One region of the Erwinia pyrifoliae DSM 12163 genome, then DNA from elsewhere that is predicted to be linked to it. Evidence: predicted binding sites of a transcription regulator. Region 1 holds the regulator's gene; each other region holds the start of a gene.

Region 1 (10,873 bases):
TCGCTAAAGGCGCGGGCTTCGATTTGCAGCAGGGCGCGATAAATGCGCTTCTCGAAATCAATCTGGCTGGTGATATCGTCCGGGGCAGCAAATATCCATTGCGCAATAGGCAGCTGGAAAGGGATCGCTGCCGGACGCAATACGCTGTTATCCAGCGGGATATCACGTCTGGCAATGATCTTCAGGTTACAGGAGAGCAGCGTATCTTCAACCAGCCGCTCGGCGTTGGCGCGCAGCGCGCTGTCTTTCGGCACAAAGAAGTTACCCACGCCAAAACGGCCTGCTTTCAGCGCCTGCCCGGTGATTTTACGGAAGAAGTGCAGCGAGAGGTCCACGTTAATTCCGGCTCCATCCCCCACGCCTTCGGCAGACATTCCCCCACGATGCGGAACGGTGCACAGGGCGCCGTGTGCCATTTCCAGCACCTGATGAGTTTGCGCGCCATCCTTACGCGTAATGAAGCCCACGCCGCAGCTGTCGCTGTCTTTCGATGGATCATACAAGCCGTAAGGGAAAGGTTTTGAGTTGGACATCGTGGGCCTCCTGAACTTCTTTTGACATTACCTGTATTTTTTTCAGGCACAGAGCGCAACGGAGTGTTGCCTCAGGCTCTGTATCATTTGGTTGCCGCTAAAACGCGAACACTGTTAATCCGGGCATGTTATCTCCAGGCATGATCTTGACCGTCCTGAGATGATTTGCTCGCTAAAATCCGGGTCTCAAACTGGAGATAACTTGCATCACGAGGGAATCGTCTTGCTGCATAGATATGCCGAGACGCTGGCCCGTCAGGAAAGCTTCCGGCGAATTCCCAACTTATCGGGAAAGCGGACTCAGGTCAAATAGCGGTTTTACTTATGCCTTTTAACACTCATTGTAGATTATCTTTTTGATTATTAAGAAAATATTAGAATTTTATTCCCTGTTGTGCTGCCGGCGCTCAGGGTGGATAGTGTGAGCTGACTCACTATCGGGCGACGAGCAAATCTCTGCACCGTGCTGCTGACGGAGTTATTGCTGGCACAACATGCTGCGGAAGGGAATTTAACCGCATGAACGCACTGTTTTTACCATGTTGGTGTATTTGAATAAAAAAGGGGACAAGGTATGAGCAAATTTGATTATGCCCGATACGGTTATTTTTTCACAAAATATGAATGATTATGCGCAGTTAAGGATGAGGGTGGTCAGCGTGTCGGCAGAAAGAAGCGTGCTGAATTCAGAGCGGCTCTACAGATTATGCAGTTACAAGATTTAGTCAATACCTTTCAGATTAACTTTTCCGTCACTGGCAACATTATCAGGTGGCTGCCTGTGGCATACCGCGTGTCGGATGGGGTTGTGGCCGCGTCTGGCTCTGCACGCAGAGGATAATTCTGCCTTAGTCTGTCTGCAGAAGATAAGCATGAATGCACGATGACCGGGCATGAATAGGGTGCTGCGTGGGTTACTTGGCGCATTGGTGTTTTAAACAATTCCGGTATGATTGCCGCTATCAGGCTGAAAGGGACTCTTTATGAAGCAAATTCGTTTGTTAGCGCAGTACTACGTTGATTTGATGATGAAACTTGGGCTAATTCGTTTCTCGTTGCTGTTGGCTTCAGCGCTGGTGGTGCTGGCGATGATTGTTCAAATGGCCGTCACGATGGTGCTGCACGGGCGCGTTGAGAGCATTGATATGGTGCGTTCGGTGTTTTTCGGCCTGCTGATCACCCCGTGGGCGGTCTATTTTCTCTCTGTAGTGGTGGAACAGCTGGAAGAGTCGCGCCAGCGGCTGGTGCGGCTGGTGGATAAGCTGGAGGAGATGCGCAAACGCGACCTTGAGCTGAATCAGCAGATGCAGGGCAACATCACCCGGTTGAACCAGGAGATTGCCGATCGTATTAAGGCCGAAGAGGAGCGTTTGCAGGTCATGGCGCGGCTCAAAGATGAGATGTCGCGCCGTGAAGAGGCGCAGATTGAACTCGAACAACAATCCTCATTTCTGCGATCGTTTCTTGATGCCTCACCGGACCTGGTGTTCTACCGCAACAGCGATCGTCAATTTTCCGGCTGCAACCGGGCAATGGAGCTGTTAACGGGCAAAAGTGAAAAACAGCTGATTGGTTTGTCGCCCAAAGAAGTTTATGACGACGATGCGGCCACCAAAGTGCTGGAAACGGACGAAAAAGTGTTCCATCACAATGTCTCGCTCACCTATGAACAGTGGCTGCAATATCCTGACGGGCGCAAAGCCTGTTTTGAAATCCGTAAGGTGCCCTATTACGACCGGGTTGGCAAACGAAGTGGGCTGATGGGCTTTGGACGCGATATAACCGAGCGTAAGCGTTATCAGGACGCTTTAGAAAACGCCAGCAGGGAGAAGACTACCTTTATTTCAACCATCAGCCACGAGCTTCGTACGCCGCTTAATGGCATTGTCGGTTTAAGCCGCATCCTGCTGGATACCCATCTCGACCAGGAACAGCTCAAGTACCTTAAAACTATCCATGTGTCGGCGATTACCCTCGGCAACATTTTTAATGATGTGATCGAAATGGACAAAATGGAGCGACGCAAAGTGCAGCTGGATACCCAGCCGATGGACTTCACCGGTTTCCTTGCCGACCTGGAAAATATCTCCGGGCTGCTGGTAGAGCCGAAAGGGCTCAAGTTTGTGCTGGAAACACAGCCGCCGCTGCCACACAAAATCCTGGCCGACGGTACACGCTTACGTCAAATCCTGTGGAATCTGATTGGTAATGCGGTGAAATTCACCCGCCAGGGTGAAATTGTGGTGCGTGTCGGCTATCAGAGCGAAGAGTGCCTGCGTTTTGATGTGCAGGATTCCGGTATTGGCATCCCGCAGGATGAGCAGGACAAAATTTTTGCCATGTATTACCAGGTGAAGGATCGGCGCGGCGGTAAGCCTGCCACCGGCACCGGTATTGGGCTGGCGGTTTCGCGGCGGCTGGCGCAAAGCATGGGCGGGGATATCAGCGTTTCAGGCGCACCCGGCAAAGGGTCATGCTTTACCCTGACGCTTAACGCACCGCGCGTGGCGGAAGTATCACAGGACGAGCGTGCTGAAGATGAACTGCCGCTGCCAGCCCTGCATGTGCTGCTGGTGGAAGATATTGAGCTGAATGTCGTGGTGGCCCGCTCGGTGCTGGAGAAGCTGGGCAACAGCGTGGAAGTGGCCATGACCGGTCAGGCGGCGCTGGAGATGTTCGACCCGGATGAGTTTGACCTGGTATTGCTGGATATCCAGCTACCGGATATGACCGGGCTGGATGTGGCGCGGGCTATTCATCTCCGCTACGCCACTGCCCGGCTGCCCCCGCTGGTGGCGCTGACGGCCAACGTGCTGAAGGACAAACAGGAATATCTGGATGCCGGTATGGATGACGTATTGAGCAAACCGCTGGCGGTATCTGCGCTGACGGCGATGATCAAAAGGTACTGGGACTATCAGGCAGAGGATCTCACGACGACTCCTGAGCGCAGCATGGGGGAAAAAGAGCTGGCGTTACTCGATTTACCGATGCTGGAACAGTATATGGAGCTGGTTGGCCCCGGATTAATTCACCAGAGCCTGGCGATGTTTGAGCAGATGATGCCCGGATATCTGGCGGCGCTGGACTCGAATATGATGGCACGCGACCAGAAAGGCATTGCGGAGGAGGGGCACAAAATCAAGGGTGCAGCGGGTTCTGTCGGCCTGATGCATTTACAGCAGGTGGCAAAACAGATCCAAAGCCCGGAGCTGCCGGCATGGTGGGATAACGTGCAGGAATGGATTGATGAACTCAAACTCGAATGGCGTAATGATATGGAAGTATTACGGCAATGGGTAACAGACGCTGAAAAAAAATGACCCCGACCGAAGCCGGGGTGCGCGAAGACTGCGCCAACACCAGGGAAATTGGTAACCTGCGCTGTTTTGATAGGTCTCGTCGGGAGCGCAGATTTGGTATTGGGTAAAACTCAAAGACGTCTATTCAATACCTTAGCAAATTCTGAATCACATGTTACCAAATTCATTAAAATGTGTGATGTTGAACGGCGTTTGTCAACAGGAGACCCGAATTTGAACATTTAGTCAAGCACGGAATCAATTTACACGACAGATTGCTTGCTTTTTAAACGTATTTGCCTTTTTTTGCCCCCCCGGATTAGGTTGAACGCATTAGTTGAACCGCTTTTTCTTTCCGACGGAGCCTGATGCTATCATATTGGCATGAGTTTAGTTTAACCATTTGTTTTTATTTATTTTGTTTCGTTTTTCTGAGCAATAACTGCAACATTCTGATTTGTGTTACCACAAATTATCCGATAGTTGATCAGAAATATTCAAAAGCTGACCCTGCCATCGGGCAAAGTGGCTCAGTTTAGTACCTTTGTGCAGCGAAATAAGTAGCAGAATGAAAAATTTTGCCTGAACTTATTTCAAAGAATGTCAGTTTTAACCGGCTAAATGAGATTATACATAAGTATTTTGAATCATTCAATTGCCGGGTTACGACCTTTCTGGCCGTCAGATTGTGGGTTGTAGCAGGATCGTACGTTTTAATGGAACCGATTCCGCTAAGAACAGTTTAACTTATCTTTATGGAGAAATCCTGGTGGATTTTTACGTAAATCGCAATTTAGTGGTTCAACGAATATGAGTCGCGGTCAAAACAGCAGGTTAACGCGTATCAGATACTGGATTATTCGTCTGGTGCTGGGCATAACGGCTTTATGGTTGAGCGGTTTAGTGATTTTTGCTTTTGTGCCGGTACTTTTCTCTGCCGTGATGGTTGAGCGGCAGTTGGGGGCATGGTTTAGCGGTGATTTTAGCTATGTCGCTCACTCTGATTGGGTCGACATGCCGGATATATCACCGTGGATGGCGCTGGCGGTGATCGCCTCTGAAGATCAAAAGTTTCCCACTCATTGGGGGTTTGATGTTGCGGCAATCCAGTCGGTGCTGGACAGCGATGGCGAGAAGAAGGCAATGCGTGGCGCCTCAACGTTATCGCAGCAGACGGCTAAAAATGTCTTCCTTTGGGATGGGCGCAGCTGGCTACGTAAAGGGCTGGAAGCCGGATTAACGGTAGGCATAGAGTCTGTCTGGACCAAACGGCGCATCCTGACCGTTTATCTTAACGTTGCTGAAATGGGGAAAGGGGTTTTTGGGGTTGAGGAGGCATCGCAGCGCTACTTCCATAAACCTGCCAGCCGTCTGACCCGTTCTGAAGCGGCGTTGCTGGCGGCGGTGCTGCCCGATCCGCTTCATTTCAGGGCGAATGCGCCGTCTGCATACTTGCGCCAGCGGCAGCAGTGGATTTTACGCCAAATGCGCCAATTAGGTGGGGAAAACTTCCTGCTGGAACATAAGTTGCGGTGAAAATTAACCCCGTGTTGCGAAAGGGCTGTCGCGAGGATCAGGCCGGCGGCAGGTTGTCGGCCTTGATCCGTGGCTCAGTCTTCATCAAAACCGGCATCAAACAGGTCGATAACTGCCGCCAGCGCTTTCTCTTCCTCGGGGCCGCTGGCTTCCACCTCAATATGGCCACCTTTAGCTGAATCCAGCATCAGCAGAGCGATAACGCTGCTTGCTTCGGCTTCAGTACCGCTTTCATTGCGCAGCAGCACTTCGGCATCAAAACTTTGTACCAACTCAAACAGCTTCATCGCCGGGCGGGCATGCATCCCCAACTTGTTTTTAATCTCTACGGTCTGCTTTATACTCATGTTTTGCGTTTTTCCAGCGTACGATGGCGAGACTGAACGTTTTTGCCGCGCGAGCGGAAATAGTCTGCCAGCTGCTCAGCAATGTATACCGAGCGGTGTTTACCACCGGTACAACCGATGGCGACGGTCAGATAGCTGCGATTGTTAGTTTCCAGCATGGGTAACCACAACTCCAGATAACTGCGCGTCTGATAAATAAAGTTATGTACTTCAGTATGGCGGTCGAGGAACGCGGCAACGGGGCGGTCAAGGCCGGTCATCGGACGCAGCTTCGGGTCCCAGTGCGGATTGGGCAGAAAGCGCACGTCAAAAACGTAATCGGCGTCGATTGGAATACCATGCTTAAAGCCAAATGATTCGAAAACCATTGTCAGTTCGCGCTCACGCTTACCCAACAGGCGGGTGCGCAGCATTTCTGCCAGCTCATGAACGGACATTTCTGAGGTATCAATAATCAGATCGGCGCGGGAACGCAACGGCTCCAGCAGAACATTTTCTTCATCAATGGCACTTTCCAGCGACAAATTTTTACTGGAAAGGGGATGCAGACGGCGGGTATCACTGTAACGTCGGATCAGGGTATTGCGATCGGCATCAAGAAACAGCAGCTGCGGCGAGAAACTATCAGGCAGACTGGTGAGCGCGTGTTCGAATACCTCTGGGGTTTCCGGCATGTTACGCACGTCAATACTCACCGCCGCAGACATATTGCGCTCTGCCAGCGAGTTAGCCAGATCGGGCAGCAATACCACGGGTAGATTATCCACGCAGTAGAATCCCATATCCTCCAGGGCGCGCAGCGCCACTGATTTCCCAGATCCTGAACGACCGCTGACGATCATCAGCACCATTTACTTTTCCCCCAGTTTAGCCCTTTGCACCTTTGTGCATGAAGTCGCAACCGCTTTAGCCGCCTCGCCCGTGTTGTTACCGGGCCGTGTTTCTACCCGATGTGGGGTGAACGGTGTCCATATTGCTGACCCCATTTGGCGTTTTGCAATTGTTTTATTATCACGCCAATGATTGTGGATATATCACCGCTCGGTTAGATCCGATGGTGATCTTCCGTGATGATTTGATACAGTTCTTCATCACTCTGTGCAGCGCGTAGACGACGCAGAACGGTTTTATCTGCCAGGCGTTTGGCGACCAGTGAAAGTGTGTGCAGGTGCGTTTTACACTGATCTGCCGGCACCAGCAGGGCAAACAGCAGATCCACAGGCTGATTATCAATGGCATCAAAAGCGATAGGGTTCTCCAGCCGTATAAAGACGCCTACGGCACGCAAAGTATCTTCTTCAAGTTTGCCGTGCGGGATGGCAATGCCATTACCAATACCGGTACTGCCCATTCTTTCGCGCGTCAGAATAGCATCGAAAATTATCTGCTGTGGCAGGTTAAGCTGTTTAGCCGCCAGTTCACTGATAATTTCCAGAGCGCGTTTTTTGCTTTGGCAATGTACATCATTACGCGTGCAGGCGACGCTTAGCACGGAGTCCAGTTCCAGTTTCAGATCGTTGTTCATCATAGTTTCACTTACTTATTCACTTCCGCAGGGCGTATGGCATTTTCCCAGGGGTTGAATCAAAAGGTTAACCTGCCGTATCGAGTAACGGCTCGTCTTATCACAAAAGACGAGCCGTTAACCGCGTTCAGCCTCACTCATGATTTCGGTACTGAAAAATCCAGCCGGTGCTTAGTGAAGTTTAGTGTTGTTTTAGCTTTTCTTTATGTTTATTCAACTGACGCGTCAGCTTATCGATGAGGCCGTCAATCGCCGCGTACATATCTTTATCTTCCGAGGTGGCATGCAGCTCTCCGCCGTTTACATGCAGCGTGGCATCTGCAATTTGCGTCACTTTTTCCACTTTTAAAACAATATAGACCTGATTAATCCGGTCGAAATAGTGCTCCAGTTTGGCAAATTTAGCGGTAACAAACTCACGCAATGGTTCCGTGATTTCAACGTGTTGTCCAGTGATATTGAGCTGCATCGTGTCTTCCTTCTCTGTTCGTTCAAACCAGCTGTTTACGCTGATTTGATGGCGGGATGGATAAAGACTCTCGGTATTTTGCCACCGTACGCCTGGCGACCATAATTCCCTGTTCGGAAAGCATGGAGGTTAGCTTACTGTCGCTAAGCGGTTTGGCAGGATTTTCCGCCGAGACTAACTTTTTCACCAGCGCACGAATGGCCGTGGATGAGGCTTCGCCCCCGCCTTCGGTGTTGACGTGGCTGGAGAAAAAATACTTCAGTTCAAAAATGCCGCGCGGGCTGTGCAGGTACTTTTGCGTGGTGACGCGCGAAATCGTTGACTCATGCATATCGACCGCGCTGGCAATATCTGCCAGTACCATCGGACGCATAAACTCTTCACCTTGTTCAAAAAAAGCCTGCTGTCTGTCGACGATGCAACGGGTCACTTTCAACAGGGTATCATTACGGCTTTCCAGACTTTTGATCAGCCATTTCGCCTCCTGCAGGTGACTGCGGATAAACTGCGAGTCGCTATCGCTGCGCGAATTCGAGCCAAGAGAAACGTAATGCTGATTGATTTTCAAGCGCGGTAAGCTGTCAGCATTAAGCTCCACCGCCCAGCGATGGCTGATTTTACGCACCAGTACGTCCGGGATAACATACTCCGGTTCCTGAGTATTGATCGACTGACCGGGCCTGGGATCGAGGGTTTGAATCAGCAGCATTGCGCTTTTAAGCACCTCTTCCTTCAGGCGCGTGACGCGCATCAGGCTACGAAAATCATGGTTTGCCAGCAGATCGAGATGTTCGCTGACAATCAGACGAGCCTCTTTGAGAAAAGGATACTCTTGAGCGAACTGCGATAGCTGAACCAGCAAACAGTCACGCAGATCGCGCGCGCAGACGCCCACCGGATCAAAGCGCTGCACCCGTTTCAGCACCGCTTCGATTTCCTCTGGTGCCAGCTCGTCATTACCCATGCTGTCGAGGATTTCTTCCAGTGAAACCGTCAGGTAGCCGGTACTATCAACGGCATCGACAATCGATGTTGCAATTGCCCGGTCGGTATCGCTAAACGGCGTCAGCTCCACCTGCCACATCAGATAGTCCTGCAGTGTCTGAGTGGTTTCCCCCTGATAGACGGGCAATTCATCGTCATGGTAGTCGGTGCCGGTCCCTGAGGGCGTGCCGGCGGTATAAATCTCATCCCAGGTGGCATCCAGCGGCAGCTCTTCCGGCATGTCCTTCTGTTCCAGTGCTTCCCGGGTATCCAGCGCCTCGGTTTCCTGATATTCGCGACTGTCGACTTCTTCATGAATATCGGTCTGTTCAAGCAGCGGGTTACTTTCCAGCGCCAGCTGAATTTCTTGTTGTAGTTCAAGCGTAGATAGCTGTAACAGGCGAATGGCCTGTTGCAACTGTGGCGTCATGGCAAGCTGTTGGCTCAGCCTGAGTTGTAAACCTTGCTTCATATTCAGGATGTTAATTCCCCAGAAATCATACCTAAGGTGAACACCTTATCAGAGTCTGAACTCTTCACCTAAATAGACACGCTTCACTTGTTCATCGGCCAGGATTGCTTCCGGGGTACCGTGGGCGATTAAGTGCCCCTGGCTGACAATATAGGCGCGTTCGCAGACTGCCAGCGTTTCACGGACGTTGTGATCGGTGATCAATACGCCAAGGCCGCTGTCACGCAGATGTTCGATGATTTTTTTTATATCAATTACGGATATCGGGTCAACCCCGGCGAAAGGCTCATCCAGCAGGATAAATTTTGGATTGGCCGCCAGCGCGCGGGCAATTTCCACACGGCGGCGTTCGCCCCCGGAAAGCGCCTGACCCAGGCTGTCACGCAGATGAGCGATATGAAACTCTGCCAGTAACTCATTGGCACGGTCTTCGCGCTGTTCGCTGGTGAGATCGTCACGGATCTGCAATACCGCCATCAGATTGTCATAAACGCTGAGGCGACGGAAAATAGAGGCTTCCTGTGGGAGGTAGCCAATCCCCCGGCGCGCGCGCGCGTGTAGCGGCAATATACTGATGTCTTCTTCATCGATCACGATGCGCCCCGCATCGCGCGGCACGATCCCTACAACCATATAAAATGTCGTTGTTTTACCCGCCCCGTTGGGGCCAAGCAGACCAACGATTTCGCCAGACTTAACCTGCAGGCTGACATCTTCAACCACGCGACGACCTTTGTAGGCCTTCGCCAGGTTTTCTGCAATTAAGGTTGCCATATTCGTTAGTTACTCTTCTTTTGACCGTTTGATGAAGGGTCTTTATCTTGCAGCTGTGATGGCACCAGCACGGTAGTAACGCGTCTGCCGGTGTTGCCGAAGGCCTGCATTTTCTGTTCTTTCACCAGATAGGTAATGCGATCGCCTTTGACATTGCTGTCGAGCTGTTCGAGATAAGCGTTACCGGTTAACTCGACCAGATCGCTCGCCAGCTCGTAATGCATTTTCTGAGCGTGGCCCTGAACCGGTTTACCGTTATCCTGCATTTGGTAGAACGTTGCAAGATTGCCATAGGCGTCGACAATGGTTTTTTTGCTATCGCCGCCTGGGCGGGTCACCACCACTTTATCCGCCGTGATTTTGATGCTGCCTTGAGTCACCACCACGTTGCCGGTGAATGTGGCCACATTCCCCTGCATATCCAGCGCCTGGTTTTCTGAATCAATATTAACGGGTTTATTGGAGTCGCCAGTCAGTGCGAAGGCCGGAACGCTAATGGCCAGCAGCAGGCTGGCTGTCAGTAACTTTAAGCTTTTATTGTTCATTTTGAATTTCATAAGATGTTTTGACCTTTTCAATCAACTCGGCAGTTTTGTTCCGCAAATTCCCACGCATCTTCATGCCGGTAGAGTTAAAGCTACGGCCGTAAAGGTTGACCCGATCCTCCGAAGTGACGTCCTGGGTGGTCAGGTTAACCTGTGCGTTGTCCGTTTTGATCCGCTCAAGCTGTGCATCCTGAGTCAGGCTGTCTACCTGCACATGCCCATAGAGATACAACATCCGATCGTTGGTGAGCCTCGCTTTATCTGCACGTACTGTCCAGGACGGCGTCTTATTGTCGTCATATGTCGTCATCACCGGATTGTCAAACCAGCTCACCGCATCGGTAGCGTAATAGGTCGCTTTGTCTGAAACCAGCTTATAACTCATT
Region 2 (10,873 bases), 1.5 Mb from region 1:
AGCGAAGCGATTGTTTAACATTTTTGCTAAAGAATGCCTAATGAGCCAGGTTCAATCCAGCCATTCATTTTAGCAGCCCATAACTCTTTCTACGGTTTAATAATGACTGACAAACTTCTTACGAAAACTGACTACCTGATGCGCCTCAGACGTTGTCGTTCAATCGACACCCTGGAACGCGTGATTGAAAAGAACAAGTATGAATTATCTGATGATGAACTGGCTGTATTTTATTCAGCCGCCGATCACCGTCTTGCCGAACTAACCATGAATAAGCTGTACGACAAAGTACCGGTTGCCGTCTGGAAGTTTGTCCGTTAAAAATGTAAAAGGTTTTGAGAAGCAGAATTAAGAAAGCGAATAGCTGGCTAAGGCAGAATTGGGTGGGGGCCCTGCCAGCTACATCCCGGCACACGCGTCATCTGTTACGGCTGCTTCCTTCCGGACCTGACCGAGTTCACAAATTAGCGTTGCGGGAGAACCAACAGGGCCCCCATTGAGTGCTCAGAATAATCAGAGCGAAAGCATTATCAATGATGCCCTTACCAATTGCAAGCCACCTCCTGATGACCGTTGTTTTCTTGCTCAATTTGCAGCTTTTTTCCCGGCCTGGAGCATCATGAGTTCGGAATCTGACAACTTCACACAACGAATCTGGCATATCATCGCCGCCATTCCTTTTGGATCGGTGACAACATACGGTGACGTAGCCCTGCTGGCCGGTTCACCCCGCGCCGCCCGCCAGGTCGGTGGTGTACTGAAGCGGTTGCCTGCAGGCAGCAAACTGCCCTGGCACCGGGTGATAAATCGTAAAGGGGAAATCGCATTGGCCGGAGATGATTTTGCCCGGCAGCGTCAGGCGCTGTTAAGCGAAGACATAGAAGTTTCTCTGGAAGGTAAAATTTGTCTGCAGCGCTACCGCTGGCAACGCCTGTAACGCCCCTTGCGGGGCGCTGTCGTTAGAGCGATGTCGGAGCCGGCACGCTGGATGATGGGGTAACCTGAGTAGGTGACGTTAAAGGTACAGTACTCGCCGTTCCACTATGAGTTGGTATGGCGACTGAAGGAACCGGAACCAGCGTCAAGTCCTGCCGTGTGCCGCCGCTGGTAACAGCCTGCTTCACCGTATCGGTAATAAACAGCAACTTGCCATCAACCGTCACTGCCGCACTCAACAAAATGCGCGCATTTGGCTTAATATCTGCGGGTTCAAATGGCAGGACAAAGCGGAAAGGTGCCTGTGCTCCTTCGGTGCGTACCACCCGCTGCGCCAGAATTTTAGACGGCGCATCAGCCAATGAGGCATCAGAGAGGGTGACCGTCAGTACCGCGTTGGGGGGGAGAGCGATTTTCTGACGGATCCATACCGTACCGCTAACATTAGGCATTCTCAGCGTCGATGACTGCCCGGCGACCTGAGATCCCAGTGTAGGAGTTGGCACATTTGTGCTTTTATCGGCACAACCCGAAATTGCAACGGCCAGCGCTGCGCTACTTAATACTTGCCAGATTTTCATTAATCATTTCTCCTTAACTCAGTGCTACGGCAAAACATTGCCACTGATTGGCCAATTTTTACTACTTTGGTGGATTTAATACTGGCACAAGTTGCTGATTTTTTCCTGTATGTGGCTATTTTCATGTGCAGGCCGTCTTAGAAAAGCTCATACGACCCGTTATTGACGTTGGCTGGTCGGATCTCGCAAACTGCAGTAGTAAAAAATATTGAGGAACCGGGTATGAGTCAGGCATTGCATAATCTGTTAAACCTGCTGGATCTGGAAAAGCTGGAAGAGGGTCTGTTTCGCGCACAAAGTGAAAATCTTGGTCTGCGACAGGTTTTCGGCGGCCAGGTGGTAGGCCAGGCGCTGTACGCCGCCAAACAAACGGTGCCGCAGGATCGCGTCACCCATTCATTTCACAGCTATTTTTTGCGTCCGGGCGACAGCCAGAAAACCATTATCTATGATGTGGAAAATTTGCGTGACGGGCAAAGCTTCAGCGCCCGCCGCGTAAAGGCAGTGCAAAATGGTCAGCCGATCTTTTACATGACCGCTTCATTCCAGGGCCATGAGAGTGGTTTTGAGCACCAAAAAACGATGCCCAAGGTGCCCGAGCCTGATGCACTGCCATCCGAGTCTGATATGACCCGCCAGATGGTGCAGTTTATTCCTGAAAAAGCCCGTAAAAAGTTTTTAGCCGAGAGACCGTTCGAAATCCGCCCGGTTGAATTCCATAACCCGTTGCAAGGCCACGTCAGTGAGCCGGTGCGCTATAGTTGGATACGCGCGAACGGCACCCTGCCCTCCGACAAACGTATTCATCAATATTTGCTGGGCTATGCTTCAGATTACAATCTTCTCCCTGTCGCGCTGCAACCACACGGTAAGGGTTTTCTGGAGCCAGGCATGCAGGTTGCCACCATCGACCATTCGATGTGGTTCCACCGTCCGTTCGATCTCAATGAATGGCTGCTGTACAGCGTAGAAAGCACCTCCGCCTCCGGCGCCCGAGGCTTTGTGCGCGGTGAGTTCTACAATCAGCAGGGCAGCCTGGTGGCTTCTACCGTACAGGAAGGCGTCATACGTCAAAACTCATAACACCCTGGTGGCATAAAAAAAGCGGGCCTTGAATGGCCCGCTTAACTTTTGGCTTCGGCTTTTCATGCCAAACATTAATTGTTATAAGCATTCTCGCCGTGGCTGTTAACATCCAGACCTTCGCGCTCCTGCTCTTCCGGAACACGCAGACCAACAGCCATATCCGCCACTTTGAAGCCGACGAAAGCGACCACTGCAGTCCAGACGATGGTCAGACCAACACTGAACAGTTGTACCCAAACCTGATGGCCCATAGTCACCCCCTCGGCATAGCCCACTCCACCCAATGAAGAAGACGCGAAGACACCGGTCAGGATGCAACCAACAATCCCGCATACGCCATGCACGCCGAACACATCACAAGGGTCATCAACACGCAGCCATTTTTTCAAGGTGGTTACCCCCCACAGGCCGGCCAGTCCGCCGATCGCTCCGATAATTAACGCACCACCAACACCTACGTACCCACAAGCAGGAGTTATGGCAACCAGGCCGGCGATAGCACCGGAGCTGACGCCCAGCAGTGAGGGCTTACCGCGTAGCGCCCATTCGCCGAAGGTCCAGCTTAGCATCGCACCAGCGGTCGCGATCACCGTATTGAGGAAGGCAAGAGCCGCAATTTGATTGGCTGCGCTGGCCGAGCCGGCGTTAAAGCCAAACCAGCCAAAGTAAAGGATCGCCGTTCCGGTAAACACCATCGGCAGATTATGCGGTTTAAGGGCTTCTTTACCGAAACCGGCACGTTTACCCACCAGATAAGCTCCGACCAGCCCCGCAACGGCGGCGTTAATATGAACCACCGTCCCCCCGGCAAAGTCCAGCGCACCGTCCTGAGCGAGGAAACCGCCGGCCCACACCATATGAGCAATTGGCAGGTAGGCAAATGTCAACCAGATAACCACGAAAATCAGCACCGCAGAAAAACGGATGCGTTCAGCGATAGCGCCAACAATTAAACCAACGGTGATACAAGCAAAGGACGCCTGGAAAGCGATATGAATATACTGATAAAAAGACCCCATCAGTGCACCAGGCGCGATATTTTTCAGCATCGCCCAGTTAAAGCTGCCAAAGAATGCGTTGCCCTCGCTGAATGCCAGAGAATAACCGTAGACCATCCACAATACGCAAACCAGGGCGAAAGTCATGGCAACCTGAGTCAGCATTGACAGCACGTTTTTCGCACGAATTAAACCGCCATAAAATAGTGCAATGCCGGGAATGGTCATAAAAAGCACCAGGGCAGTACAGATCATCATAAAAGCATTATCAGCTTTGTCGGCGACTGCGGGTGCAGCAGCCATTGCCAGCGACGGTAAAAAAGTGGCCCCGGCGAGGCAGAAGGTAGCAATTTTTTTCATTTTATCCCATCCCATCTATTCTATTCTTAGCCCCGGATTACAGTGCTGCTTCATCAGTTTCACCGGTACGAATGCGGATGACCCGCTGCAGCTCTGCAACGAAAATCTTCCCGTCACCTATTTTTCCGGTGTAGGCCGCTTTGCTGATGACATCCACAACTTCATCCAACTGGTCTTCCGCAATAGCGATGTCAATTTTTACTTTTGGCAGGAAGTTCACGCTGTATTCCGCACCGCGATACAGCTCCGCATGCCCTTTCTGACGGCCAAAGCCTTTAACTTCAGTGACGGTGAGTCCCTGAATGCCGATAGACGACAGCGCTTCACGCACGTCTTCCAGTTTAAACGGTTTGATTACCACGGTAACCAGCTTCATACGATCCCCCAGGATTAAAATATGGCTGTCTCAGCAACACCTGTCTATTAAGCAAAGGCTGTGCCACAGTTGAATAACTGAAGATTTCATATGATGAGTCAATGTCGGGCTGATACCTGGCTGAGACTGCATTTGAACGAAAAGAGAGAAGCAGAAAAAGAAGAAAAAATAACGCACCAACATGGTGCGCCATGCATTAAGTCAGTGCATTTTTTCTCACCGTCGGCCATTTTCTCGCCTGAATTTGGTGCAGCACAGCGATTGTCTCTTCCGGACTCTTATGACACGGCAAGCTGCGCGCCAGCCAGCTGCAACTGATACATCTGCCAGTAGCGTCCGCGTGCCGCCAATAGCTGCTGATGACTGCCGCGTTCAACCACCCGTCCGCGATGCAGCACCAGGATGGTATCCGCTTCGGTGATCGTCGATAGTCGATGGGCGATGACGACCAGCGTAGTCCGCTGACGTACCGCACGCAGGGCTTGCTGGACCGTCTGCTCGGTACCGGAGTCGATATTTGCCGTGGCTTCATCAAGGATAAGTATTTCAGGCGTCGAGACCAGCACTCGGGCCAGTGCTAACAGCTGCTTCTGCCCGACGGAAAGAGAATTACCCTGCTCCCCCAATCGGGTATGAATACCTTCAGGCATAGAGCGCGCAAGCGCCGCCAGCTGCACCTTCTCCAGAACATCCCAAACCACTTCCTCACTTATCTCTCTTCCCAAAGTGATATTGGCGAAGAACGTATCAGCTAATACCACCGGATCCTGCTGAACCATCGCCACGCTGTTGCGTAGTGCGGCATGGCTGAGTGAGGGCAATGGTCGATTATCAAGCAGGATCTCGCCGTCGCTCAACGGGTAGTAGCCCATCAGCAGGCTGGCAAGCGTGCTTTTACCGCTGCCGGTGTGCCCTACCAGCGCAACAAAATGGCGCGGCGGCACCGACAAATTGATATCCGTCAGCACCGGGCGACTGGCGCGATAAGCAAACGTCAGGTCGCGAATGTCGATGCTGCCACTACTGAGCGGCTGGATATCTTTACCATAAGGCTGGCGGGGCGCATCCATCAGCTCGAAAATGCGCTCACCGGCTACCACGGCCTGTTGCAGCATCGATTGCTGGGTGGTCAGTTCGATCAGAGGCTCGTTGAGCCGGCCGAGATAGCTGATAAAAGCGTAGAGCACGCCGACTTCAATGCTTCCCACAGATGAAAAACCATAAAGCATCATCAGCCCGCAGAGTATCAGCGCGGAAAACAGGCTGAGCAGCGGCCGCAGCAGGAAACCATCCAGGCGTAACGTCTGCATGCGCGCCAGATAGTGCGAGCGGCTGGCCTCGCCCATACGTTCGCCAAAACGGGCCTGCTGACGAAACTGTTGGATCACGCTCATGCCGCTAATCACTTCGTTAAAACCATTATTGATTTCTGCCAGGTAACTGCGCACCCGGCGCACAACAGGCGTGCTGTAACGCTGATAGATCAGCATCACGGTCAGCACCGCCGGAAAAATGGCCACCGCCACCAGTGCCATGCGCCAGTCCAGACTAAACATTGCCACCAGCATCGCACCGACCAGCGCAGCACTGCGCAGTACGGTAGCCACCACGGTGACATACAGATCGCGCACCACTTCTGTATCATTGGTCACCCGCGAGATAATTTGCCCGACCGGCTGAGTATCGAATGCGCTTAACGGTTGGCGCAAAGCGGCATCCATAACATCGGTGCGTAAACGCTGTACCACGCCAACTGCGGCCTGGTTGAACCGCAGTGCCTGCCAGTAATGGAGTAAAGCGGCCAGCAGCTGTAGCAACAGGTAGCTGGTTACCAGCCCTGCCGCCAGCCCAAAAGGCATACGGTGTTTCGCCACCAACTGGTCAATAAAATAACCGATCAGCACCGGTCCAAGCACTTCTGCCGCTGCGGCAATCCACAACATTAATACGGCCAGGCCAAGGGATTTCCGCCAGGGTGCACCGTAGGAAAGCAGCCGCTTGATCGTCGGCCATAGCCGAGTAGTATTAGCCATGTGTCACTCCCTGTACGATGTCATCTTCATCTAACGCCGCTTCCAGCTGCTGATAGCGATACATTTCACGATACCAGCCTTCCATGGCGAGCAGCTGTTCATGATCACCACGCTGGGCAACGGCACCATACTGCAATACCAGAATTTCACTGGCCTCGGCCAATGCAGATAGACGATGTGCGCTGATGATCACCGTGCGCCCTTCTCCCCAGCGCCGCAAATTTTGCAGAATTTGGTGTTCAGTACGAGCGTCCACCGCAGACAGGGCATCATCCAGCAGCAGAATTTCAGTATTCAGCAGCAGCGCACGCGCGATGGAAATACGCTGTTTTTGCCCGCCGGAAAGCATCACCCCGCGTTCGCCTACCTCCGTCTCGTACCCTTGCGGCAAGCGCAGTATATCCTCGTGCACGTTGGCCAGTTGCGCCGCATGCTCAATCTCGCTCTGCGTGGCAGCAGGACGACCTAAGGCAATATTTTTTGCCACGCTGTCAGAGAACAGGAACGGGGTTTGGCTGACTACCGCCAACCTGCTGCGCCAGGCGTCAAGACGCAACTGTGGCAGTGGGATTGCATGAAAACGAATGCCCCCCTGTTCAATATCAAAATGGCGCTGGATCAGGCTGAGTAGCGTACTTTTGCCCGAGCCGGTGGAGCCACACAGCCCCAGCATTTGCCCGGGTTTGATATTCACATTGAGGTTACGTAGCACAGGCTGCTGCACGCCAGGATAACAAAACTCCCGGATAGCAATTTGCAGCATCCCACGCCCTTCCGGCAGCGACTTATTACCATCGGCGACCACCGGCGCTTCGGACAGCAGCGAGCGGATACGGCTCCAGGCGGCGCTACCGCGTTCAACAATATTCAGCATCCACGCCAGCGCCAGCATTGGCCAGATCATCAAACCGAGATACATAACAAAACTGGTTAGCTGCCCAAGCGTCATCGAACCATGCCAGACCATCCAACTCCCCCCACCGACAGCCAACAGGTTTGACAGAGCGATGGCGATGTAGATGGTGGGATCGAAACGTGCATCAATGCGCGCCACACGCAGGTTTTTTTCCCCGGTATCCTGAGCAATGGCTGCGAACTGGCCCGACTGATGGTTCTCTAAACCAAATGCCTTGATCATGCGGATACTGCTCAGACTTTCCTGGGTTTGATCGTTTAATGAGGAGAAGGCGGCCTGTGCGCTTTTAAAACGATGATGTAGCTGGTCGCCGTAATGTTTGATCACCATCGCCATGATCGGCATCGGCAGCAGGGCCAGCAGGGAGAGCTGCCAGCTAATTTGGCTGCTCATCACCACCAGCACCACCATGCCCATTACCAGTGAGTCCACCAGCGTCAGGACGCCTTCTCCGGCTGCAAAGACGACCCGGTCAACGTCATTGGTGGCTCTGGCAATCAGATCGCCAGTGCGGTGCCGCAAATAAAATTCAGGGTGCTGACGGCTTAGCTGGCGGTAAAAATCTTCACGCAGTTCAACCGCCAAATGGTAAGAGGCACCAAATAGCAGTATGCGCCAGACATAGCGCAGTAAATAGACGATTATCGCGGTGATTATCATTGCGCCAATCCACATTATCAGCTGCCCGGTGCTCATGACCCCATGGCTGACGCCGTCAACGATTTTGCCTACAACATAAGGTGGCAATAGCTGAAGTACAGCAATGACAATCAGCAGCAGCACCGCACCGAGATATCGGCGCCATTCTCGCAAGAAAAACCAGCTCAGTTGGCTAAAAAGTCGCAATTGAACATCCTGATTATTGGCCGGATTAAGTTAGCGGCAGTCCCTGTCAGGGGCCAACCGGTAAAGCGGTAGTGTATTTTATCTCTTCCATGGCAAAGCTCGAGGTCACATCAAGTAAGCCGGGAACGCTGTTTACCAGCGTTTTATAGAAGCCATCATAGCTTTTCATATCGGTTACCTGTACCCGCAACAAATAATCATATTCTCCCGCCATGCGATAAAAACCCATCACTTCCGGCATCGCCTGGACCACACTGACAAACTGATGGTACCAGTCACTGCTGTGCTGACGAGTTTTGATTAACACAAAGGCCGTGAGATCCAGACCGAGCTTTTCACCATTCAACAGCGCTACCCGGCCGCGAATATAGCCCTCATCCTCCAGCCTTTTCAAGCGCTTCCAACACGGCGTTGTTGTCAGGTTTACGGCATCCGCCAGCACCTGCAGTGACAAGGTACAATCCTGCTGAAGCAGGTTCAAAAGCATACGGTCTTTTTTATCCAGCGCTGTTTGTAGCAAAATTTTCTCCCTAATATGATAAAAGCAGCAATATTATAGCAACCTTTTCTCCCGGCATTTCGTTAATCTGCTGCTTTCCTCTTTTACATTCAGGGATGACCGGGATGAACAACAAAATTTATCGTAACATTTTGATCATTGGACTATTCACTGCCGTTTCCCTTACCTGGGGAACCACCTGGATGGCGATGAAAATTGCCGTGGCCAGCGTGCCGCCAATTTTCGCTACCGGGCTGCGCTTTCTTTGTGCCGCGCCGCTGCTGTTATTGTTGGCACGTTATAAAAAAGCCCCTCTGCTATTCCCCGCTGGTCAACGCGGCTTCCAGCTGTGCGTCACGCTTTTCTATTTTGCAATCCCGTTCACCCTGATGATTTACGGCGAACGCTATACCTCCTCCAGCCTGGCCGCCATTATTTTTGCCACAATGCCTGCGGCCGTTCTTGCGGCATCACTGTTATTTTTACGAGAAAAAACAACGTTGCAACAGCTGCTTGGCCTTGGCATCAGTACCGGCGCACTGGGCACCATACTGTGGCATGAAACGCAGTCCAGCGCAGAAAGTCAGCTGCTGGGAATTCTGGCACTGGTCGCGGCAGTGCTAATCCATGCAGTCATGTATGTACAGTGCAAAAAACGCTGTGCGGGTATCTCGGTACTGAGCTACAACGCGCTACCCTGCATGGGTGCCGGGATACTTCTGACGCTTGTCGGCCTCAGTGAATCACCTGATTACCAGGCTTTTACGCCACAGGCGCTGCTGGCGATAGCTTATCTTGGGGTGATCGCCGGGGTGGGTGGTATTCTGGCCTACTTTGCGCTGCAGCAAACGGCCAAACCCTTCCAGGCATCGCTGGTATTTCTGGTGTTTCCTCTAATTGCCGTGACGCTGGAAAGCAAATTGAACGGCGTTAGCATCAGCCTCCAGTCGCTGATCCTGTTACTGCCATTCCTGCTGGGAATTATGCTGACGCTATATCGTGGAGCTTGCCAACCTGCTATAGCCAGAGCGGAACGGGCCAGTAATCGTTAAGCAACACTAAGACCGGGGATACCTTTATTTGCCGCCAGGCATTACCATAGCCCCGTGAGATAATCGGGGAAACAAAATATGAAGCGTGCAGTGGTTGTATTTAGCGGTGGGCAGGACTCCACAACCTGTTTGATTCAGGCCTTACAACAGTATGACGAGGTGCACTGCGTCACCTTTGACTACGGCCAGCGCCACCGCGCTGAAATAGAAGTTGCCCAACAGCTGTCAACGTCGTTGGGTGTTCGGGCGCACAAAGTGCTCGATGTCACCATGCTTAACGAACTGGCCGTCAGCAGCCTGACGCGTGATAACATACCAGTTCCGGCTTATAATCCCGCAGCCAGTGGCCTGCCCAGCACCTTTGTCCCTGGCCGCAACATCGTGTTTTTCACCTTCGCCTCAATTTATGCTTATCAGATTGAAGCAGAAGCGATCGTTACCGGTGCCTGTGAAACTGACTTCTCCGGTTACCCTGACTGCCGCGATGAATTTGTTAAAGCGCTGAACCAGGCGATTAACCTCGGTATGGCTCGTGAACTGCGCATCGAAACTCCGCTAATGTGGCTGAATAAAGCAGAGACTTGGGCGCTGGCCGACTACTGGCAGCAGCTGCCGCTGATACGTCATCAGACGCTAACCTGCTATAACGGTATTATCGGCGACGGCTGTGGCGATTGTGCCGCCTGCCATCTGCGCGCCCGTGGATTGAGCGAATATCAGCAAAATCCTGCTGCGATCACGCTGGAGTTAAAGCGCAAAACCGGTCTGGTGTAACGGCCCGGGGCGGGTATTGATCAGCTCCCCGGGGCTAAGCCGGCCAAATGTGCTTTCAACTCCCCTTCCAGCGGCTGTGCTCTCTGCGTTTTGGTATCGACGCAGACAAAGGTCAACATGGCATCTGCGATCTCAATTCCGTCCGGCTGCAATGAAACCCGCTGTGCAACGATGCCGCTTTTGCCACCAAGCTTCACCAGCTGACAGTCAACATCCAGCACGTCGCCCATCATTGCCGGGCGGCGATAGTTGATATTAATATTAACGACGACCAGCGCCAGGCCCCTTTTGCTCATCCAGTGAAAGGATCCTCCTTCTTCCAACCATGCCCAACGGGCTTCCTCAAGAAACTCCAGATAACGCGCGTTATTGACATGCTGGAAGACGTCAAGATGGTAGCCACGTACTTTTATAAC
Region 3 (10,873 bases), 350 kb from region 1:
ATATCGCCCGCTTCCGCTTCGGTCGCGTCGATACGCTCCAGGCCCAGGTGGGTCAGAACTTTACCGACTTTACCGTTGCGGGTTTTGCCTTCGCTGTCGACGATAGTGACCTGCTGGTTAGGCTTCACTTTACCGCGCTTGATGCGGCCGATACCGATAACACCAACGTAGTTGTTGTAATCCAGCTGAGAGATCTGCATCTGGAAAGGTGCTTCCATCTCAACCTGCGGTGGCGACACATGTTTGACGATCGCTTCGTACAGCGGAGTCATGTCTTCCGCCATATCGCTGTGGTCCAGACCGGCGATACCGTTCAGGGCAGAGGCGTAGATCACCGGGAAGTCGAGCTGCTCGTCGGTGGCATCCAGGTTGACGAACAGGTCAAATACCTGGTCAACAACCCAGTCCGGACGCGCGCCCGGACGGTCAACTTTGTTGATGACCACGATCGGCTTCAGACCATTAGCAAAGGCTTTTTTGGTCACGAAACGGGTTTGCGGCATCGGGCCATCCATTGCATCCACAACCAGCAGCACCGAGTCAACCATTGACATCACACGCTCTACCTCACCGCCGAAGTCGGCGTGTCCAGGGGTATCAACGATGTTGATGCGATAGTCATTCCATTTAATGGCGGTGTTTTTTGCGAGGATGGTAATCCCACGCTCTTTCTCCAAATCGTTGGAGTCCATTACGCGTTCGGTTGCTTCGGTGCGGGCATCAAAGGTCCCGGACTGCTGTAGCAACTTATCAACCAGGGTAGTTTTACCATGGTCAACGTGGGCAATAATGGCGATGTTACGCAAATTTTCGATCACAGCTTTGCCTCAGGCATTAGAAATAGCGCGCTATTGTACACGGATTAATCGAAGGACTGAACAAGTTCGAAGACTTCATATAAAGATAACTGTCCGGATGGTTCTTGCACCCATTGCCAGTGCAAAGATTGCACGGGAATGTTGCCATTGCACCAAAATGGTGACCATTTACCACTCAACAGCACCAGGATGGTGCGCGACTTCCATCATGGTGCATTCCCCGTCTGACGAGAGGGCGCATCATAGCGCCTTTTGCGTAAAATAAAAAAGTTGGCATAGATTTCGCAAATACCCTACTAAGCGAAAAATGCCCTTTTCCACACGGTTGCCAGCTTGTCAGAGATCTTTATTATCGGAAGTAGCGCGGCAAATGCACAGCGCACCGTGGAAGTTCTCTAACCACGACGACAATGAAAAAATCCAGGAGAGTTAAGTATGTCCGCTGAACACGTTCTGTCGATGATGAACGAACACGAAGTCAAATTTGTTGACCTGCGTTTCACCGATACCAAAGGCAAAGAGCAGCACGTAACTATTCCTGCTCACCAGGTTAATGCTGACTTCTTCGAAGAAGGCAAAATGTTTGACGGCTCCTCGATTGGTGGCTGGAAGGGTATTAACGAATCCGACATGGTTCTGATGCCGGATGCCACCACCGCTGTCCTTGACCCGTTCTTTGAAGATTCCACTCTGATCGTTCGTTGTGACATCCTTGAGCCAGGCACTATGCAGGGCTACGACCGCGATCCACGCTCCATCGCCAAACGCGCTGAAGATTTTCTGCGCTCTTCCGGCATCGCCGACACCGTGCTGTTTGGACCAGAACCGGAGTTCTTCCTGTTCGACGATATCCGTTTCGGCAGCAGCACTTCCGGCTCCCATGTGGCTATCGATGATATCGAAGCCTGCTGGAACACCGGCAAAGAATACGAAGGCGGCAACAAAGGCCACCGTCCGGGTCTGAAAGGCGGATACTTCCCGGTTCCTCCGGTCGATTCATCGCAGGATATCCGTTCTGCCATGTGTCTGACGATGGAACAGATGGGCCTGGTGGTTGAAGCTCACCACCACGAAGTGGCGACGGCAGGTCAGAATGAAGTGGCTACCCGCTTCAATACCATGACCAAAAAAGCTGACGAAATTCAGATCTACAAATATGTGGTACACAACGTGGCTCACGCCTACGGCAAAACCGCAACCTTTATGCCTAAGCCCATGTTCGGCGATAACGGCTCCGGTATGCACTGCCACATGTCACTGTCTAAAGGCGGTACTAACCTGTTCGCCGGCGACAAATACGGCGGCCTGTCTGAAACTGCCCTGTTCTACATCGGTGGGGTAATCAAACACGCTAAAGCGATCAATGCGCTGGCCAACCCGACCACCAACTCCTACAAGCGTCTGGTTCCCGGCTACGAAGCGCCGGTTATGCTGGCTTACTCTGCGCGTAACCGTTCCGCGTCTATCCGTATTCCGGTTGTTGCCAGCCCGAAAGCACGCCGTATTGAAGCGCGCTTCCCTGACCCGGCGGCAAACCCGTACCTGTGCTTCGCGGCACTGCTAATGGCTGGCCTGGACGGCATCATCAACAAGATCCACCCGGGCGATGCGATGGACAAAAACCTGTACGATCTGCCGCCGGAAGAAGAAGCGGAGATCCCAAAAGTTGCTGGATCTCTGGACGAAGCCCTGGCCGCTCTGAACGAAGACCGTGAGTTCCTGACGCGTGGTGGTGTGTTCACCGACGACGCTATCGAAGCTTATATCGAGCTGCGTAAAGCGGAGATGGAGCGCGTGCGCATGACTCCGCACCCGGTGGAGTTCGAACTGTACTACAGCGTTTAATTTTGTTATCCGGCGAATTTCATCTCGCAGCTGGGGTATGAAGGACGCCGGGTATATGTTGCCGTGGAAACTTTCAGCCCATCTCCGGATGGGTTTTTTTCACCGCAAATTTATCGTTCAGCAGGACGATTTCAGCTGACGCGGCTATAATGCACTAAATTGGTGCAAAAGAAGTTCAGGAGAATGCTGTATGGCAACTGGCACGCTGCCCGATGCTGGGCAGATTCTCAATTCGCTGATCAACAGTATTTTGCTGGTCGATGGCGAGCTGGTGATTCATTACGCCAACCCCGCCGCACAGCAGTTGCTGGCGCAGAGTTCCCGCAAGCTGTTTGGTACGCCACTGCCGGAACTGATGGGGTATTTTTCCCTGAATATTGAGGTGATGCTCGAAAGTCTGGACGCCGGACAGGGCTTCACCGACAGCGAAGTCACCCTGGTGGTGGACAGCCGCGCGCACATTATGTCGCTAACCGCACAGCGCCTGCCTGATGGGCTTATTTTGCTGGAAATGGCGCCGATGGATAATCAGCGCCGGTTGAGCCAGGAACAGCTGCAGCACGCGCAACAGGTGGCAGCGCGTGACTTAGTGCGCGGTCTGGCACATGAGATCAAGAACCCGCTGGGCGGGCTACGTGGCGCAGCACAACTGTTGGCCAAAGCCCTGCCCGATCCGGCGCTGACCGAATACACCAAAGTGATCATTGAACAGGCAGACCGCCTGCGCAATCTGGTCGACCGTCTGCTGGGGCCGCAGCAGCCGGGAATGCACATTACCCAAAGCATTCATCAGGTGGCCGAACGGGTGGTTAATCTGGTTTCGATGGAACTGCCTGATAATGTGTCACTGGTTCGCGACTACGATCCGAGCCTGCCAGAGCTTCCTCATGACCCGGATCAAATCGAACAGGTTCTGCTCAACATCGTACGCAACGCGCTGCAGGCGTTGGGCGCAGAGGGCGGAACCATTACATTACGTACCCGCACGGCCTTCCAGCTGACGCTGCACGGCACACGTTACCGCCTGGTGGCACGCATCGATATTGAAGACGACGGTCCCGGCATTCCGGCGCAGCTGCAGGATACGCTGTTTTACCCGATGGTGAGCGGCCGCGAAGGCGGTACAGGATTAGGACTGTCCATTGCCCGCAGCTTGATCGATCAGCATTCGGGGAAAATAGAGTTCAACAGTTGGCCCGGACACACGGAATTTTCAGTTTACTTGCCTATTCGCCAGTGAGGTTTCTATGCAACGAGGGATAGTTTGGATCGTCGATGACGATAGCTCCATCCGCTGGGTGCTTGAGCGTGCGCTCACTGGAGCTGGTTTACAGTGCGCGGCGTTTGAGAGCGCAAACGAGGTGCTGGAAGCCCTTGCGACAAAAACCCCGGACGTTTTACTGTCTGATATTCGCATGCCCGGCATGGATGGGCTGGCGCTGCTGAAACAGATTAAGCAACGCCACCCCATGCTGCCGGTGATTATCATGACCGCGCATTCTGACCTTGATGCGGCGGTCAGTGCCTATCAACAGGGTGCGTTTGATTATCTGCCAAAACCGTTTGATATTGATGAAGCGGTGGCGCTGGTGGAACGTGCCATCAGCCACTATCAGGAGCAGCAGCAGCCACGCAATCAGTCGGTGAGCGGCCCGACAACCGATATCATCGGTGAAGCACCGGCCATGCAGGATGTGTTCCGCATTATCGGACGCCTGTCACGCTCTTCCATTAGCGTGCTGATCAATGGCGAATCCGGCACCGGTAAAGAGCTGGTGGCCCATGCCCTGCATCGCCACAGTCCGCGTGCCAAAGCGCCCTTTATAGCGCTGAATATGGCCGCAATCCCGAAAGACCTGATCGAGTCAGAGCTGTTTGGTCATGAAAAAGGGGCGTTTACCGGGGCAAATCAGATCCGTCAGGGGCGTTTCGAACAGGCCGACGGCGGCACGCTGTTCCTTGATGAAATCGGCGATATGCCGCTGGATGTTCAGACCCGTCTGCTGCGCGTGCTGGCGGATGGCCAGTTCTATCGTGTCGGCGGCTATGCGCCGGTCAAAGTGGATGTCCGTATTATCGCCGCTACCCACCAGAATCTGGAACGGCGAGTACAGGAGGGGAAATTCCGTGAGGATTTATTCCACCGTCTGAACGTGATCCGCGTGCATTTACCGCCGCTGCGCGAACGCCGGGAAGATATTCCACGGCTGGCCGGATATTTCTTGCAGGTCGCCGCACGCGAGCTGGGGGTGGAAGCCAAAATCCTGCACCCGGAGACCGAAACCGCGCTGACGCGCCTGCACTGGTCCGGTAACGTGCGCCAGCTGGAGAACACCTGTCGCTGGCTGACGGTGATGGCTGCCGGTCAGGAAGTGCTGATCCAGGATCTGCCGCCGGAGCTGTTTGAGACCGCGACGCCCGAAAACCCGGCGCAGTCGCTGCCGGACAGCTGGGTCACGCTGCTGGCGCAGTGGGCCGACAGGGCATTGCGTTCCGGTCATCAAAATCTGTTATCCGAGGCGCAGCCGGAGCTGGAGCGCACGCTGCTGACCACCGCGCTGCGCCATACTCAGGGCCATAAGCAGGAAGCGGCTCGGCTGCTCGGCTGGGGGCGTAATACTCTGACGCGCAAGCTGAAAGAGTTAGGGATGGAATAGTCCCCTTTTGGACGATGAAAAGGCGGCACGGTGACCTACCGGAGCCGCCTTTTCTTTTTCTATTCAGATAACCCTTGAGAATCGTGCACCAGACGTTTTCTGACGCAGATAGCGGTCGAAGCACATGCAGATATTCCTGATCAACAATCGTCCCTTAGCGGTGACGACAAGCGCGTTATCATGGCATTCCACCAGCCCGTCGGCGATCAGCGGCTGTAGCTGTGCCAGATCCTGCGCAAAGTAGTCGCGGAAGCGAATTCCCCAGCGCGTCTCAATGCTTTTAAATGACAGGGAAAAATGACAAATCAGGCGCTTAATCACATCGCTACGCAGACAGTCATCTTCCGTCAGCTGTAAACCACGCCACAGCGCCGTGTTGCTGGCGTGTATTTGCGCATAATAGTGCTTCAGCTCCTTGTGATTCTGCGCATAACTGTCCCCAAGCCGGCTTATCGCCGATACGCCCATTCCCAACAAATCGCAGTTGCCCTGAGTGGTGTAACCCTGAAAGTTGCGATGCAGTTCGCCCGCACGCTGCGCTACCGCCAGCTCGTCGTCCCGGCGGGCAAAGTGATCCATGCCTATAAACTGGTAATCCTGTGCCGTCAGGGTAGCAATGGTCTGTTGCAGAATCGCTAACTTCTGCTGTGCGTCCGGTAGCTCGGCCTCACGGATTTTGCGCTGGGCAGCGAACAGTGCGGGCATATGGGCATAGTTAAATACGCTCAGCCTGTCAGGATTCAGCTCGGCCACTTTCTGCAAGGTAAAGGCAAAGCTTTCCGGCGTTTGTGCTGGCAAACCATAAATCAGGTCAATATTGGTGGAAATAAACCCCAGCTGACGCGCACGGGCTACCAGAGCGAAGATCGTCTCCTCATCCTGCACCCGGTTCACCTTTTCCTGCACCTGCTTATTAAAGTCCTGCACCCCCATGCTCAGGCGGTTAAACCCCTCAGCACGCAGATGATCTAATACATCCAGCTCAATTTCTCGCGGGTCAACCTCAATCGATATCTCCGCCGTATCGCTAAAATGAAAATGCTGACGCAGACACGCCATCAGGCGGCCGATCTGCTCTTTATTGAGGAAGGTTGGCGTGCCGCCGCCCCAGTGCATCTGACTGACGGTACGCTGTTGAAATAACCGGGCGCGGGCGGCAATTTCCAGCATCAGTGCGGCAAGATAGTCATCGGCTTTATGCTGCTGACGCGTCACCTGCTTGTTACAGCCGCAGAAATAGCAAAGGCGATGGCAGAACGGAATATGCAAATAGAGTGACAGCGGGCGTTCAGGATAACGCAGCGCAGCCTGCAAAAAGGCCTGCTCATCGTAATTCTGATGGAACTCCAGCGCGGTCGGATAAGAAGTGTAGCGTGGGCCGGATAGGTTGTATTTCTCGATCAGTGGAAGATCCCACTCTGTCGTCTGTATCTGCATGCTCACTGGCCTTATCTGCGTGGTGGTGCAGATCGCCGCGTCACAGCAAGCTGCTGGCTGACGATCCGGCCGCGCAGCCGGGTTTTCAGCCGCGATAGCCGTTGTAGTTTAACCAACATTCCGCCCAGCCAGCACGGCAGAATCAGCGCAATCATTGATCCAGGCCAAATCATTGCCAGATATCGAGAAAAGTTAAGGCTGCGCGAAAATGCGCTGCCTGAGTCACGACAGAAAACGGCGGTATTAGCCGGAGTATCAATGATTACCTTTCAGCAGACGATACATGTCTTCTTCCGCCTGTTCGTCGTCGGCGGCGTCATCATCCAGCGCAATACCTAATTGCTCCATCAGCGCATCAATACGGTCAAGCGACTGATCCAGCCAGGCCTGATCTTCTGCTGACAGGGTCTCGCCATTTTCCAGACGGTCAAGCAACGCATCCAGACGTGGGTCATTTTCCAGCATCGCCAGCTCTTCTTCCGGCGACAGACGCGGTTTTTTCGCCACCGCCGGTTTAGCCGCTTTAACCGGCTTAGTGGGGACAATATCCGCACCCAGTGCAATCGCCTTCTTACTCCCGATGCGTGGGTCTTTAGCGGGTTTGCTCTTATCGCCCTTCTGGCTCCCGGTGACCGGATTAGCCCGGCTACCGGAGGTATTGCCGCTGTGCTTTTTGTCGCGTTTGCGATCGCGTGCTTCCTGGTTGATTTCTTCACGAGTTTTGCGTTTCACTCGTGATGCCGGTTTCTTATCCTGGGGCGTGCGTGCAGGCTGCTTCATGGTTTCTGCTCTCAGACTTTTATATTCAGTATAGAATTGCGGCGGAATCTAGCAGAAAGCAGAGCAAGAAAAAAGGCGGCAGGTCATCCTGTCGCCTTTTTTTGCACCTTCCGCAGAAGGACTGACATTTTCAGCATCCTTTTTAGCAACCAGTATCCCTGTTTTCCATTGCCCAGGCTGTGACTTACCACTCCGGGTAAACTTCCCTATCCCTGTCGCGTAGGCCTGTACACATTTCCTGCCCGGCCCGTGGTCGTCCTGATACTCCCTGGGCGCTTCATCCTGAAGTGAAATATCCTGCTTCTGCGTTTAAATATAAACGAACCTGTCAGCCTCACGACATAGAGGCAGTGTTTTCCACTTTCTTCTTTAAGAGGTTATCTCATAAGCATATGATAATAATCAAAAAAAATAACCTTCCCGGAGTAAATAACAGAGAGTGCTGGCAGCAAAAATAGTCAATGTCTTACAACCGTAAAGCAGGCGGGTGTCTTACCGGGCGCTTTGCAGCCATACAGGGTATAATCAGCCCAATTGCCCTTTTTATCTGGAGTATCTACATTGTCTGGCTGGAATTATCACCTCACCCATTTTGTCACCAGCGCCCCCGATATTCGCCATTTGCCTGCCGATACCGGCATTGAGGTTGCTTTTGCCGGGCGTTCGAACGCGGGGAAATCCAGTGCGTTAAATACGCTGACGAATCAGAGAAGCCTTGCACGTACCAGTAAAACACCGGGGCGCACGCAGCTGATTAACCTGTTTCAGGTTGCTGAAGGCTACCGTCTGGTCGACCTGCCTGGCTATGGCTATGCCGAAGTTCCGGAAGAGACAAAGCTGAAGTGGCAGCGTTCTCTGGCGGAGTATCTGCACGACCGCCACTGCCTTAAAGGACTGGTGGTTCTGATGGACATTCGCCACCCGTTGAAAGAGCTGGACAGACAAATGGTCTTGTGGGCCGTGCAGAGCGGGAGAGAAGTGCTGGTGCTGTTGACCAAAGCCGACAAACTGGCGTCCGGCGCGCGCAAAGCACAGTTGAATGCAGTAAGGGAAGAGGCTAAAACCTTCCTGGGTACGGTAGAGGTTGAACTGTTTTCATCGTTGAAGAAAATTGGCGTCGACAAACTGAGCCAGAAGCTGGACAGCTGGTATCGCGATCTTCCTCCGGCGACCGAAGAAAACGCGGTCTGACCTGAAGCCAGGTGTCTGGCGTTAGCCGCGAGCGGCAAATGCGTAAAACACGCAAGCGTTTATCATGCAGTAACTGAGATGACCGGGCGCGGCCGGCACGCAGAAATCCAGACGACAGGCAATAAAAAACGCCCCAGTCATGACGACTGGGGCGGCTAAAATATTCAGCCAAAACCGATTACGTTAAGTAAAAGGCCTGAAAGATAGAACATCTTACCTCTGTACCCTACAAAGCGAACTCTACATGATTTTTTGAGCGCTCAAAAGGGGTTTTTGCCGTTAATTTTCAGAAAATGACACAATTAATCTAACCTGGCTCACAAAATACGGTCAATTTTGTAGCTTTATAACGAAAAAGATGATTTAGCATAAGTGGTTAGCTAAAGGGTTAAATAACCGCATCAGGCACCGTTTAAAGCCCGTCATGGTCAGGAGAAAATCACCGGAACCCGCTAATACAAACTCCGGTGAGCCGCTACTGAGCGCAGTTAGTGAGCCTGGTCCCAGTTGTCACCTACGCCAATATCTACGCGCAACGGCACATCCAGCTTCATGCTCCCCTCCATCAACGCACGGATCTGCGCGCAAGCCGCTTCTACCGCATCCGCATGCACTTCAAACACCAACTCATCGTGCACCTGCATAATCATTTTGACTTCAGGGGATGGCTGCTGCTCCAGCCAGCGATCTACGGCAATCATGGCACGCTTGATGATATCCGCTGCGGTACCCTGCATCGGGGCATTGATTGCCGCACGCTCGGCCGCCTTACGGCGCATGGCATTACTGGCTTTGATATCCGGCAGGTACAGACGGCGACCGTCCAGCGTCGATACATAGCCTTTCTGCGCCGCCAGCTCGCGAGTACTTTCCATGTATTGCAGAACCCCCGGATAGCGCTCAAAATAAAGATCCATATACTTCTTCGCTTCTCCTGCGCCAATATTTAGCTGACGCGACAAACCAAAAGCGCTCATACCGTAAATCAGACCAAAGTTAATTGCCTTGGCGCTACGGCGCTGCTCTCCGCTGACCTTGTCCAGCGACACGCCGAACACTTCTGCCGCCGTGGCACGGTGAATATCCTGTTCGCTGGCAAAGGCCGATAGCAGTCCTTTATCCTGTGACAGGTGCGCCATGATGCGCAGCTCAATCTGCGAGTAGTCCGCCGCCACGATACGATGGCCTTGCGGCGCAATAAATGCCTGGCGAATGCGACGACCTTCATCATTGCGTACCGGGATGTTTTGCAGGTTGGGATCGCTGGAAGAGAGACGCCCGGTTGCAGTTACCGTCTGGTGATAAGATGTATGTACCCGTCCGCTATGCGGATTGATCATCAGCGGCAGCTTGTCGGTATAGGTCGATTTTAGTTTGGCAAGGCCGCGATGCTCCAGAATTACCTTCGGTAACGGGTAATCCAGCGCCAGTTCAGCCAGCACTTCTTCACTGGTAGAGGGCGCACCGCCAGGGGTTTTTTTGGTGGGCTTAATACCCTGCTTTTCGAACAGGATGGTTTGCAGCTGTTTCGGTGATGAAAGGTTGAACGGCTCGCCTGCCAGTTCATGCGCTTTCAGCTCCAGCTCCGCCAGGCGGCTGCCCAGCTCCTGCGAATGCGTGGCCAAAATACCCGGGTCGATCAGCACCCCATTACGTTCTATACGTGAAATGACCGGCACCAGCGGCATTTCGACCTGTTCAAAGACGTTTTTAGGTCCCTGTTCTTTTTCCAGCTCCGGCCACATTTTCACATGCAGCTGTAGCGTTACGTCGGCATCTTCTGCTGCATAGTGCGCCGCCTGCTCCAGCGCAATTTGGTTGAAAGTTAGCTGATTCTTACCTTTGCCGGCTATTTCTTCAAAAGTGACGGTCTTATGATTTAACCAGCGCGATGCCAGCGTATCCATATCATGGCGACCGGCCACGCTGTTCAGCGCGTAGGATTCCAGCATGGTATCAAAGCGGATCCCCTGTAATTCGATGTCATAACGCTTTAGCACGCCGCGATCGAACTTAAGGTTCTGCCCAACTTTCTGTGCCTGCGGGTCTTCCAGCAGTGGCTTAAGGCGCGCAAGCACATCGCTGCGATCCAGCTGTTCGGGTGCATCAAGATAGTCATGAGCGACCGGCAGATAGGCGGCCTCA

The links. Region 1 encodes sigma-54, which starts transcription at its own class of promoters, with help from an activator protein. Its sites were predicted from a motif close to GTTGGCACANNTTTCGCTNT; they were not measured.
Positions count from the first base shown of each region.
Region 2: a site for sigma-54 is predicted at 4,386-4,405, ahead of glnK (P-II family nitrogen regulator). Genes of this name have one in related genera too.
Region 3: a site for sigma-54 is predicted at 1,088-1,107, ahead of glnA (glutamate--ammonia ligase). Genes of this name have one in related genera too.

Region 1 is NC_017390.1:393,767-404,639, forward strand. Features, by position in the region: gene EPYR_RS01755 (glutamate synthase-related protein) at 1-533, opposite strand, end outside; gene arcB (aerobic respiration two-component sensor histidine kinase ArcB) at 1,517-3,856, shown strand; gene mtgA (monofunctional biosynthetic peptidoglycan transglycosylase) at 4,646-5,371, shown strand; gene npr (PTS phosphocarrier protein NPr) at 5,446-5,718, opposite strand; gene rapZ (RNase adapter RapZ) at 5,715-6,569, opposite strand; gene ptsN (PTS IIA-like nitrogen regulatory protein PtsN) at 6,764-7,246, opposite strand; gene hpf (ribosome hibernation promoting factor) at 7,425-7,712, opposite strand; gene rpoN (RNA polymerase factor sigma-54) at 7,735-9,168, opposite strand; gene lptB (LPS export ABC transporter ATP-binding protein) at 9,217-9,942, opposite strand; gene lptA (lipopolysaccharide ABC transporter substrate-binding protein LptA) at 9,948-10,499, opposite strand; gene lptC (LPS export ABC transporter periplasmic protein LptC) at 10,477-10,873, opposite strand, start outside.
Region 2 is NC_017390.1:2,873,733-2,884,605, forward strand. Features, by position in the region: gene tomB (Hha toxicity modulator TomB) at 1-73, shown strand, start outside; gene EPYR_RS13080 (HHA domain-containing protein) at 103-321, shown strand; RNA gene ffs (signal recognition particle sRNA small type) at 391-487, opposite strand; gene EPYR_RS13085 (MGMT family protein) at 620-937, shown strand; gene EPYR_RS13090 (YbaY family lipoprotein) at 960-1,517, opposite strand; gene tesB (acyl-CoA thioesterase II) at 1,740-2,600, shown strand; gene amtB (ammonium transporter AmtB) at 2,675-3,976, opposite strand; gene glnK (P-II family nitrogen regulator) at 3,999-4,337, opposite strand; gene EPYR_RS13110 (SmdB family multidrug efflux ABC transporter permease/ATP-binding protein) at 4,616-6,370, opposite strand; gene EPYR_RS13115 (SmdA family multidrug ABC transporter permease/ATP-binding protein) at 6,363-8,132, opposite strand; gene EPYR_RS13120 (Lrp/AsnC family transcriptional regulator) at 8,179-8,652, opposite strand; gene EPYR_RS13125 (DMT family transporter) at 8,757-9,683, shown strand; gene queC (7-cyano-7-deazaguanine synthase QueC) at 9,762-10,457, shown strand; gene EPYR_RS13135 (acyl-CoA thioesterase) at 10,478-10,873, opposite strand, start outside.
Region 3 is NC_017390.1:42,774-53,646, reverse strand. Features, by position in the region: gene typA (ribosome-dependent GTPase TypA) at 1-818, opposite strand, end outside; gene glnA (glutamate--ammonia ligase) at 1,254-2,663, shown strand; gene glnL (nitrogen regulation protein NR(II)) at 2,854-3,903, shown strand; gene glnG (nitrogen regulation protein NR(I)) at 3,911-5,320, shown strand; gene hemN (oxygen-independent coproporphyrinogen III oxidase) at 5,384-6,757, opposite strand; gene yihI (Der GTPase-activating protein YihI) at 7,013-7,537, opposite strand; gene yihA (ribosome biogenesis GTP-binding protein YihA/YsxC) at 8,099-8,728, shown strand; gene spfP (small protein SpfP) at 8,893-8,940, opposite strand; gene polA (DNA polymerase I) at 9,217-10,873, opposite strand, start outside.